Regions from separate parts of the Pseudohaliea sp. genome, predicted to be linked through region 2. Evidence: predicted binding sites of a transcription regulator. Region 2 holds the regulator's gene; each other region holds the start of a gene.
The links. Region 2 encodes LexA, which represses DNA repair genes until DNA is damaged. Its sites were predicted from a motif close to ACTGTNTNTANANACAGT; they were not measured.
Positions count from the first base shown of each region.

Region 1: a site for LexA is predicted at 1,853-1,870, ahead of imuA (translesion DNA synthesis-associated protein ImuA). Genes of this name have one in related genera too.
Region 3: a site for LexA is predicted at 1,368-1,385, ahead of recA (recombinase RecA). Genes of this name have one in related genera too.

Region 1 is NZ_JBTOLW010000001.1:242,326-245,591, forward strand. It holds gene ACX93N_RS01105 (DUF885 domain-containing protein) at 1-273, shown strand, start outside; gene ACX93N_RS01110 (DUF2788 domain-containing protein) at 353-559, opposite strand; gene ACX93N_RS01115 (OsmC family protein) at 587-1,021, opposite strand; gene imuA (translesion DNA synthesis-associated protein ImuA) at 1,099-1,830, opposite strand; gene holA (DNA polymerase III subunit delta) at 1,934-2,938, opposite strand; gene ACX93N_RS01130 (LPS-assembly lipoprotein LptE) at 2,938-3,266, opposite strand, start outside.
Region 2 is NZ_JBTOLW010000002.1:155,078-158,343, forward strand. It holds gene ACX93N_RS01960 (CsiV family protein) at 1-310, shown strand, start outside; gene ACX93N_RS01965 (S-methyl-5'-thioinosine phosphorylase) at 288-1,034, opposite strand; gene ACX93N_RS01970 (DUF6763 family protein) at 1,269-1,583, shown strand; gene lexA (transcriptional repressor LexA) at 1,666-2,268, shown strand; gene ACX93N_RS01980 (hypothetical protein) at 2,332-2,586, opposite strand; gene ACX93N_RS01985 (hypothetical protein) at 2,704-3,171, opposite strand; gene topA (type I DNA topoisomerase) at 3,176-3,266, opposite strand, start outside.
Region 3 is NZ_JBTOLW010000004.1:79,865-83,130, forward strand. It holds gene ACX93N_RS03560 (regulatory protein RecX) at 1-152, opposite strand, end outside; gene recA (recombinase RecA) at 265-1,317, opposite strand; gene ACX93N_RS03570 (M14 family metallopeptidase) at 1,499-2,533, opposite strand; gene ACX93N_RS03575 (glutamate--cysteine ligase) at 2,530-3,266, opposite strand, start outside.

The DNA.
Region 1 (3,266 bases), on a different contig from region 2:
GAGGCGATCGCCTATCTCCTCGAGAACACGCCGAACCCGGAGGGTGACGCGGTGAAGGCCATCGAGCGCTATATCGCCATGCCGGGCCAGGCCACGGCCTACATGATCGGCAAGCTGAAGATCATGGAACTGCGCGAGGAGGCGCGCCGCGCCCTGGGCGACGGCTTCGATATCCGCGCCTTCCACGACGAGGTACTGAAGGACGGCCCGGTGCCGCTGTCGATCCTCGAGCGTAAGATCGAGCGCCTCGTCGAGGAGACCCGGGCAGGCTGAGGCCGCCCCCGGGCGCGCGGCCGGGCGGCCGCGCGCCTTTTCCCGCCCGGGTTCCGCCTGGATCCCGCCTGGATCCCGCCTAGAGCCCGCCGTGCTCCAGCAGGTAGGTGATCGCGCCCTTGATCAGGAAACCCACGATGCCCATGGCGAGGGCGATGAACAGCACGAAGGTGCCGAGGCGGCCGGCATTGCTGCGCCGCGCCAGGTCCCAGACGATGAACACCATGAACAGCATCAGGCCGCCGACGCCGAGCGTTACGCCGTAGTCCGATAGCCATTGGTCCATGGGGTGGTCCGTCTTGGCTGTGTGCGTTTACTCGCTCACGACCTCGGTAGTGAGGGCGGTGCTGGCGGTCATGGAGTTGGTGATAAGGCAGGACTGCTCGGCCTTGTGGAGCAGGCGGTCGGCTTTCTCCGGGTCCGTGTCGGCGGGGATGCGCAGGGTGGCGCTGACCTGGACCTCGGTGAAGCGGGTGACGCGCTCGACGCGGTCGAGGGTGCCGGTGGCGCTGCACTCGATGCCGGTCCACTCGAGCTTCGAGGCGCGGGCGATGGCGCGGAAGCTGAGGATGAAACAGTCGGCGACGGCGGCCATGAGCAGGGACTCCGGGGACCAGCGGTCGCCCGGGCCGCCGAACTCGGCGGGGGCGGCGGTGACGATCTCCGGCAGGTCCGTGGCCTGGACCAGGACGTTGTCATTGTCGCCGGCGCTGGCGGATACGGTGTAGTGATGGGGTAACTCTTGCATGGGATGCCTCCCTGGCAGCCGGTGAATGCGGCGGATTTATACCCCATGGTGCCACGCCGTCGCTACCCGGTGCGACACTAGGCCACGGGGGCCGCGGCGGGGCTTGCCGCTGCCGGCGTGAAGGCCGGCAGTTCCCACAGCTGCGGCTGGCCGGGTACATCGTCGCTGGCCGGCAGGGAGACGTCGATGCCCTGGCGGCCGCCGCGCTGCTTGAGCAGGTGCACCTGGCGATAGGCCGGGAGCTGCAGCCGCAGGGGCGCCGGGGCGTGCGCCTGGGCCGCGGGCGTGGCCCGGAACAGGACCGCGAGGCTGTCGCCGGCGGTGGCCGCCAGCTGCAGCTTGCGCAGCTCCGCGTAGCGGTAGTCACCGGCGCCGAGCCAGCTGAAGACCGCGCTGCAGGTGGGGCTGCGCAGGGCCTGCTCGGTGCTCCAGAGCAGGTCCTCGCGGCTGCGCGGGTGTACCAGCAGTACCTGCTGTGTGTCGATACCGCGGGCGGCGAGCAGCGGCGCATAGGGCGTGCAGGGCGGGGCGATGAAGACCTGCCAGCGGCCGCGGCTGCTCAGCCGCTCCATGGCGGGGAGGAACAGGCCCATGGCGCCGAGGCCGTTGCTATCGCTGAGCAGTTCGACGGTGTTGCCCAGGGGCCAGCCGCCGTGAACCAGGGCACCGTCGAGGGCGGCATAGCCCGTGGCCAGCGTGTCCCGGCCGTGGTGGTCGCTGTTTGCCGGCGCGCCGCCGAAGAGCGGCTGGCCATCGCGGCCGAGCCAGGTGTCGCGGCGGCTGACGACTTCGCGCAATGCATCGTTCATGGTGTGCTCTCCCTGTACAAATACTGTATGCCTGTACAGTAGTCGCCGTTGCCGGGGAGCGCAAGCTGGCCGGGAATGACCTGCCCGAAAAGGCGACAGGTCGCTACGGGCCGGCGATATGCAGGAGCAGCTGCTCCAGGGCGAGCCAGGGGTCGCCCGGGCCGTAGCCCTTGGCGGCGGCATCCGCGGCCAGCGCCAGGGACAGGGCCGCGGCGGAGCTGGCCGGGTCGTGGCGGCCGAGCGCCGCCTGCAGCACGCCCATGCGTGACTTCCAGACCCGCCGCGCCGCAAGGGCCTGCTGCGGCCGCTGGCCGCCGGCGATGTCGCGGGCGAGCTCATCGAGCAGGCGCACCTCGCGGCTGGCGGCCCAGCAGGCCACCGCCGGCTCGACGCCCTCGCCGCGCAGCCCCTGCAGCATGCGCAGGGCGTGAGCGGTGTCGCCGGCCAGGGCGGCGTCGATGGTCGCGAAGAGGTTGTAGCGGGCGTTGTCGAGGACGCTGTCGGTGACCGCGTCCAGGGTGATGTGGTCTGTGCCGAGGAGTTTGAGCTTCTCGATCTCCTGCAGGGCCGCGAGGAGGTTGCCCTCGACGCGCTCGGCGAGCAGGGCGAGGGCGTCCCGGTCGATGCGCATGCCGGCGCCGCGGATGCGCCGCTCGAGCCAGCCCGGCAGTTCCCGCGGCCGCACGGGCCACACCTGCACCGTGCCGCCGGCGCGGTCGATGGCCTTGTACCACTTGCTATTGCCGGCGTTCCTGTCGAGCTTGCCGGCCACGATCAGCAGGCGGTCGCCGGGGTCGGCGAGTTCCAGGTACTCGCAGAGCGCCTTGCTGCCCTCGGTGCCGGGCTTGCCGCCCGGCAGCCGCAGTTCCACCAGCTTGTGCTCGGCGAAGAGCGACAGGTTCGCCGCGCAGTCGCGCAGGGCCTGCCAGTCGAAGTCGCGGCCGTCGGCGTCCAGGACCTGCCGCTCGCTGCAGCCGCCGGCGCGGGCCGCGGCCCGCAGCTGGTCGGCGCATTCCTGTACCAGCAGCGGCTCGTCGCCGCTGACGAGATAGACAGGCAGCACCGACTGCGCGAGGTGGGCCGGGAGCTGCTCCGGGGTGATGCGCATCAGCCGCTGCTGGCGGCGAAGAAGGCGATGCGGCGGATGATCTGCTGCGCCAGTTCCCCGCGCATCTCGTCGCGGAGGATGCGTATCTCCTCCGCCTTGCCCACCACGTTGCGCGGATCGTTCTCCATCTGCTTGGCGACCTGGGCCGTCTCCGGGCCCATGACCAGGGCGCCCTCGCCGTCGCGCACGGCGAAGGTGGCGCGCAGCGTCAGCTCGAACTCGGCGGCCCGGGCCTCGGCGTTGATGGAGAGGTTGCGCTGGGCGAAGCGCTCCGGGCCCAGTTCGAGGCGGTGCGTCGCTTCGCCGGCATTCACCCAGCGGATGCCGC
Region 2 (3,266 bases):
AAGCGCGGAACCGGGCGCGGGGGGCGATACACCAGGAGCGGAGCCGGGTGCGAAGAGCCAGCGCCTCCCGGAAGACCCGAACGCCGCCGGCGGCTGGCCCTGGCGTCACAGCATCGTGCTAGAGGCCGAGCGGCGCATGCGCAGCGAAGAAACGCATTACCTGGACCATCCGCTCTTCGGCGTGGTCGTGCGCCTCGAACCGCTGGCGCCCGCGGAACTCGAGGCCCTGGGCGAGCAACTCGCGGACCCGGCCTGGGCCGAACGCCACGGCCGCGAAGGGGCCCTGCCTAGACCCGACGACGCGCCGTGAGGAAGGCGCGCAAGAGCGCCGCCACAGCACCCGCCTCCCGGGCCAGCACCTCGCCCATCGCCGCCAGCGTGAGCGGCTGATCGTCCAGCCCGGGGGCCGCATTCACGACCATGCAAATGGATGCATAGGGCAGCTCGAGCTCCCGGGCCAGTGATGCTTCCGGCATACCGGTCATGCCCACCAGATCGCAGCCGTCCCCCCGGAGCCGACGGATTTCTGCAGCCGTCTCCAGCCGCGGCCCCTGCGTGACGCCGAGAACGCCGCCGTCGCGACAGGCAATCCCCGCTTCCTGCGCGGCCATGAGCAGTGCCCGGCGCAGTGCCGGGTCGTAGGGCTCGGTGAAATCGCAGTGGCGCACGGGGCTGTCACCCCCGTCGTCTACCGTGTGCTCTCGACCCCAGGTGTAATCGATGAGCTGGTCCGGCAGCACCAGCCGCCCCGGGGTGCAGGCCTCGTGGATACCGCCCACGGCATTGACGGCGACCACGGCGGCCGCTCCCAGTTCGCGCAGCGCCCAGAGGTTGGCGCGATAATTGATGCGGTGCGGTGGCAGGGCGCGCGGCTTGCCGTGGCGCTGCAGGAACAGGACCGGCACGCCTTCGACAGCCCCCTTCTCGACCGGTCCGGAGGGTGGCCCGTAGGGCGTCTCGGGCGTCTCGCCGCCGGTGGGCTCGAAGCCGGCCAGCTGGTCGATGCCCGTCCCGCCGATGATCGCGACGCTCACCGCACCACCCGGGCAGGCTTAGACATTTTTAGCATGACACTGGGACAGACCACGGAGCTTCTCCTATAAGCGGGTGCCGCCGCCTGTCCGAGGCGACGCACAGGTTCCTGATTGTAAAAGGAAAAGGGCCGCTCCGGGCGCACCATCGGCGCCGGTCGGCACGCCTCGGGTGCCGTGCGTTGTTCGTGGACAGCGGCCCCCCACCTGCTAACTTTCTGAGAGGAGGACGATAGCATGACTCTTCACAGGCCGGCCATCGGCCAGTGGTACAAGGAAGCAGAGAGCGCCGCCCTGTTCGAGGTCGTCGCCATCGACGAGCACAGCGGCGGCATCGAGGTGCAGTACCTCGACGGTGAGATCGCCGAGTTCGATAGCGAAAGCTGGGGGGAGCTGGTTCTCATCCAGGCAGTGGAGCCGGAGGACTGGCGCGCCCCCTTCGAGCTCAGCGACGAGGACGGCATCGACCCGGACGAACCGCTTCACCTCGGCTGGGGCAACCCGGTCAACAGTATCGAGCCCGAGGGTACCTGGGAACTCGAGGACTACTGACGAGCGGGGCCCGACGGGTGCCTTGCAGGTTGCACGCTACTGTATATAATTCCAGTGGTGTACGCATGCACAGGACAGCCCCATGGCCAAGCTTACCGCCCGCCAGCAACAGGTCCTGGACCTGATCCGGCGCCACATCGACGACACGGGCTACCCGCCCACCCGCGCGGACATCGCCCGGGAACTCGGCTTCCGTTCCGCCAACGCCGCGGAGGAACACCTCAAGGCGCTCGCCCGCAAGGGCGCGATCGAAATCATTCCCGGCGCCTCCCGGGGGATCCGTCTGCCGGAGGAGCGCGGGCTGCCCATCGTCGGTCGCGTCGCGGCGGGCAGCCCGGTGCTCGCGGAGGAACACATCGAGGATTACTGCGAGCTGCCGGCGGATTTCTTTCGCCCCGCCGCCGACTATTTTCTTCGCGTTACCGGCGACAGCATGGTGGGGATCGGGATCCGTGACGGCGACCTCCTCGCCGTGCACAGCACCAGGGTGGCCAGCGATGGCGACGTGGTCGTCGCACGCCTCGATGACGAGGTGACGGTGAAGCGCCTGCGCCGCGGGCGGGAGCGGCACCGCCTGCAATTACTGCCAGAAAACCCGGATTACACGCCCATCGAGGTGGACCTGCGGGAACAGGCATGCGTGATAGAGGGGCTGAGCGTGGGGGTTGTGCGCCGCGGCACCTGAAGCGCCGGGCCGGGTGGGGAAGGGGGGGAAGGTGGCGCGGCACTTCCGTGCAGCGCCGCTGCGTCAGTGCAGGACCCTGGGGGTTTCCTGCTCGACTTCCTCCTCGATTTCGACCTCGGCCTGGTCCGTGAGTTGGGCCGTGGCCTGGATACCCGCCTGGATCATGGCCTTGGCCACCTCCAGGCAGTGATCCATGACATACATGCGCGATTCATCGGAAAACTGGATGCGCAGGAGCGGCGGGGCATCTTCCCCGGCCCGTTGCAGCACGACTTCCCCGTTCCCCAGATCGACGATCTCCAGCAGGGATGTGGACACTCGGCAGACCTCGTTTGCGCAATGTGTACGTCAATGGTAACAGTGTCCCGGAGGTGGGCCAACACGCCCCTCCCTCGCCGTTCCCTGCCGCCTTCGCTGCCCGAGCCCGCGCCCGTGTCAGCTTTCTTCCAGCGAATCGTTCATCCGCGCCAGGGTCTCTGACAGCGCCCGGTGCCAGGCCCGCGCCTGCGCCGGGTCCGGCATGCCCCGCTCGGCGGCGAGGAGATTCCCCGGCATCCGCGACCGCACCGGCAGCGTCGCCGGAAGCGGCGCCAGCAGCGCGGCGAGCCAGCCCTCCCGCTCGAGTTGAGCGAACTCGCGCAGCTCTGCGGGCAGGGCCTTGCCCGCCGCCGGCTCCGGGAGTTCATCACAACAGCGGGGGGGCGGACCGTCCGCCTCACCGGTGGGGTCCAGCACCGCCAGCAGGTACCAGCCGTAGGCCGCCAGCAGCTGCTCGCGCACCCCCGGCGCATGCGCCGCATCGAGGAGATCGGCCGGCGCGGCGCCCGTCGCGCGCTGCGCCTCCCAGCCGTCGATGAGCAGGCGCGCCAGGTACAGGTGGTGGTTGGCACGGCCCCGGGACACGGCGTCAGCGGCTCCCGGAACCGGTTTTGGCTTTTGTCTTTGCTTTTGTCTTTGCTGCTGTCCGGGCTTTGCTGCCGGTCCCGGCTTTGGCCTTT
Region 3 (3,266 bases), on a different contig from region 2:
GCCAGCGCGGCCTCCAGCACCTGCGGCGCGAAGCGCCGTCCCAGTTTGCGCAACAGTTCCTGCCGGCTGTGTTCTCGCCGCGCGAGCAGGTCCATGGCAGCCTTGCGGGCCGCTACGGGGTCGCGTTCACTGTCGTTGCCTGTGGAGGCCATGGGCGAAAGGATAGCCAAGATACAAAAAAAGGGTGCCGGGGATGAGAGTGGGTGCTGTGGGTCCCGGCACCCTGGAGACACGCGCCGCCCGGAGGCGGCGCTACGGTTGTGTTTACGCCTCGCCGCCCGCTTCGCTGTTCGCCGGCGCCTCGGCCGGCGCATCCGCCGCGGGCTTCTTCACATCAAGCACCTGCTCGCGGATCTGCGTCTCGATTTCGCTCGCCAGGGCCGGGTTGTCCTCGAGGAACTTGGAGGCGTTGGCCTTGCCCTGGCCGATCTTGTCGCCCTGGTAGGCGTACCAGGCGCCGGATTTCTCGACCAGGTTGAGCTTTACGCCCCAGTCGATGATCTCTGCCATGCGGTTGATGCCGCGCCCGTAGGTAATCTGGAACTCGGCCTGCTTGAAGGGCGGCGAGACCTTGTTCTTCACCACCTTCACGCGGGTCTCGTTGCCGACCACCTCGTCGCCCTCCTTCACCGCGCCGATCCGGCGGATGTCGAGGCGGACGGAGGAGTAGAACTTGAGCGCGTTGCCACCGGTGGTGGTTTCCGGCGAACCGAACATGACGCCGATCTTCATGCGGATCTGGTTGATGAAGATCACCAGGCAGTTGGTCTGCTTGATCGTGGCGGTGAGCTTGCGCATGGCCTGGCTGAGCAGCCGCGCCTGGAGGCCGACGTGGCTGTCGCCCATCTCGCCCTCAATCTCCGCCTTCGGCGTCAGCGCGGCGACGGAGTCGACCACGAGCACATCGACGGCGCCGGAGCGCACGAGCATCTCGGCGACTTCCAGCGCCTGCTCGCCCGTGTCCGGCTGGGACACGATGAGGTCATCCACCTGTACGCCGAGCTTCTCGGCGTAGCTGGGGTCCAGGGCGTGCTCGGCATCGACGAAGGCGGCGGTGCCGCCGGCCTTCTGCGCCTCGGCGATGACCTGCAGCGTGAGGGTGGTCTTCCCGGAGGACTCCGGACCGTAGATCTCACAGATGCGGCCCTTGGGCAGGCCGCCGATGCCGAGCGCCACATCGAGGCCCAGTGAGCCTGTGGAGATGGCCGGGATGGCGACCCGCTCCGTGTCGCCCATGCGCATGACCGTGCCCTTGCCGAACTGGCGCTCGATCTGGCTGAGGGCCGCTGCCAGGGCCTTTTCCTTGTTCGCGTTCATGTCCACTCTCCGTCGCTCCCGATGGCCGAAGCCGTCTGCTGCTATTAACTACTGTATATATCCTCAGTGCTTTTCAGGGCAATTGCAAGAGGTTCGGGCCCTCAAATCCGGGCAGAAGCCGACCGTGTCGCCCAAACCGGCCTGAAAAGGCGACAGGTCCACAGGCCGGCGCCGGGGAAGGCTAGGCGGCGATGGGCTGGCCGTCGTCAGCGACGGCGTAGAACAGGCAGTCGGACTGGGCGATGCCCGCGTTGGTGGTGATCATGAACAGCTTCAGCGGCTGCGCGGGGCGGAGTTCACCGTCCTCGATACGCACCAGCCGGTCGACGGCGCAGGCCCCCGCCGCGTCGACGGCGCGGAACAGGCGGGCGGGGACGCCGCCGGTCCAGCCGAGCACCACATCGGGCCCGACGCTGCCGAAGTTGTGGTGCTCGATATCCGGCCGCAGCGTAATGTCGTGCCCGGCACAGGGCCGCGGCGCATAGGTGAGGCTGACCCCGTCGCGAAGCTCGAGGCGCACCGGGTCCGCCAGGCGCTCCAGGCCGCGCTCGCGGGCCCCCGCGGCGAAGACACTGTCTGCCGCCGCGTAGCGGCAGAAACCCTCGAAAGCACAGCGGTCGGCAGCCGCATCGAGGCGGCCGCCCACCTCGATGGTCACCGTGGGACAGCGATGGTCGCTGATCTCCATGAGCGCGCCCAGGTCGAGGTGCGAGATGATCAGGCGCCCGGTAAACAGCGCCGCCAGGGCATCGTGCTGCCGGTCCGGGAAGGTACAGACGGCGAAGGACGGCCCGGACCCCGACGTGTTGTGCATGTCCACCAACGCTTCAGGGCGATGCAGCCGCAGCAGTTCGAGGATCTCCGCGGCCAGCTGGCCCTGGGCGTCGTCGTAGGGCGGTCGGAAGCAGCGGTTCAGGTCCCGGGCCCGGGGCAGCATGCGGTGGGTGAACAGCGGCTCGGTGAGGGCGGCGGTCACCGAGGCGACGATGCAGACCAGGTTCACCGCCGGCCGCTCACCGGCGCGCAGCCAGCGCCAGAGCGCGCGGGCGCCGGAGGGCTCGTTGCCGTGCAGCAGGGTGACGAAGGCGCGGCACCGGCTGTCATCGGCACCGCTGATGAAGAGACAGGCCGGCCCATCGAGCCAGCGCAGGAACGCCTCGACGCTGTCGCCCACCGCCGCCGGTTCCGGGTCGCGCAGGAAACGGAAGCGTCTCACAACGGCCACTCCGCCACCGGCCGGTTGCTGTCCGCCAGGGCCATGAAGCGCTTCAGCATCTCGTGCTGCGCATCCGGCGTGGGCAGGCCGCCGTCGAGGCCGTGCAGCGTGTCCAGCTGCCAGGTAGCGCCGGTCTGCCGCGCCGCCAGCCGCGCACCGATGACGCCCAGGTAATGGCTGACCTCCGCCGCCGGCGTGCCGATGGCGGCGAGCCCCTCGGCAGCCACGGGCAGGCAGGCCTCGAGGAGTTCCGTCACCGGCGTTTCCTCGAGTCCGTGCTGATCCTCCCGTGGCCAGACCAGCTTCGCCTCGAGGCCGTGCTGGGCAGCGCGGTAGAAGTTGTACTCGGCGATGTGGAACGGCAGCGCCGGCAGGATGCGGTTGATCCGCGGCCTGAGCCCCTCGGCGAGGCCGACCAGGAAGGCTGCGTTGGCCACCATGTCCACGGGCGTCGGCCCCGCCGGCAGCGAGCGGAGCTCGATGCGCAGGTGGCCGCCGTCCGCCGGGTCGTAGACAGGCCGGTTCCAAAGCCAGACCGTGGACAGGTGAAGCCGAAGCTCATCCAGCGACGGCGCCGGCCCCGCCTCGCCTTCACCACAGATGGGCAGGAGCGGCGGATAGAGCCGCACCTGCTCGGCGAAGAGCTCGTGGGCGCCGCGGCGCACCCAGCCACGGCCGAAGTTCACGCGCGCCGGTTCGCTCCAGCTGTAGCGGTCCCGCTGCCGGCAGTCGA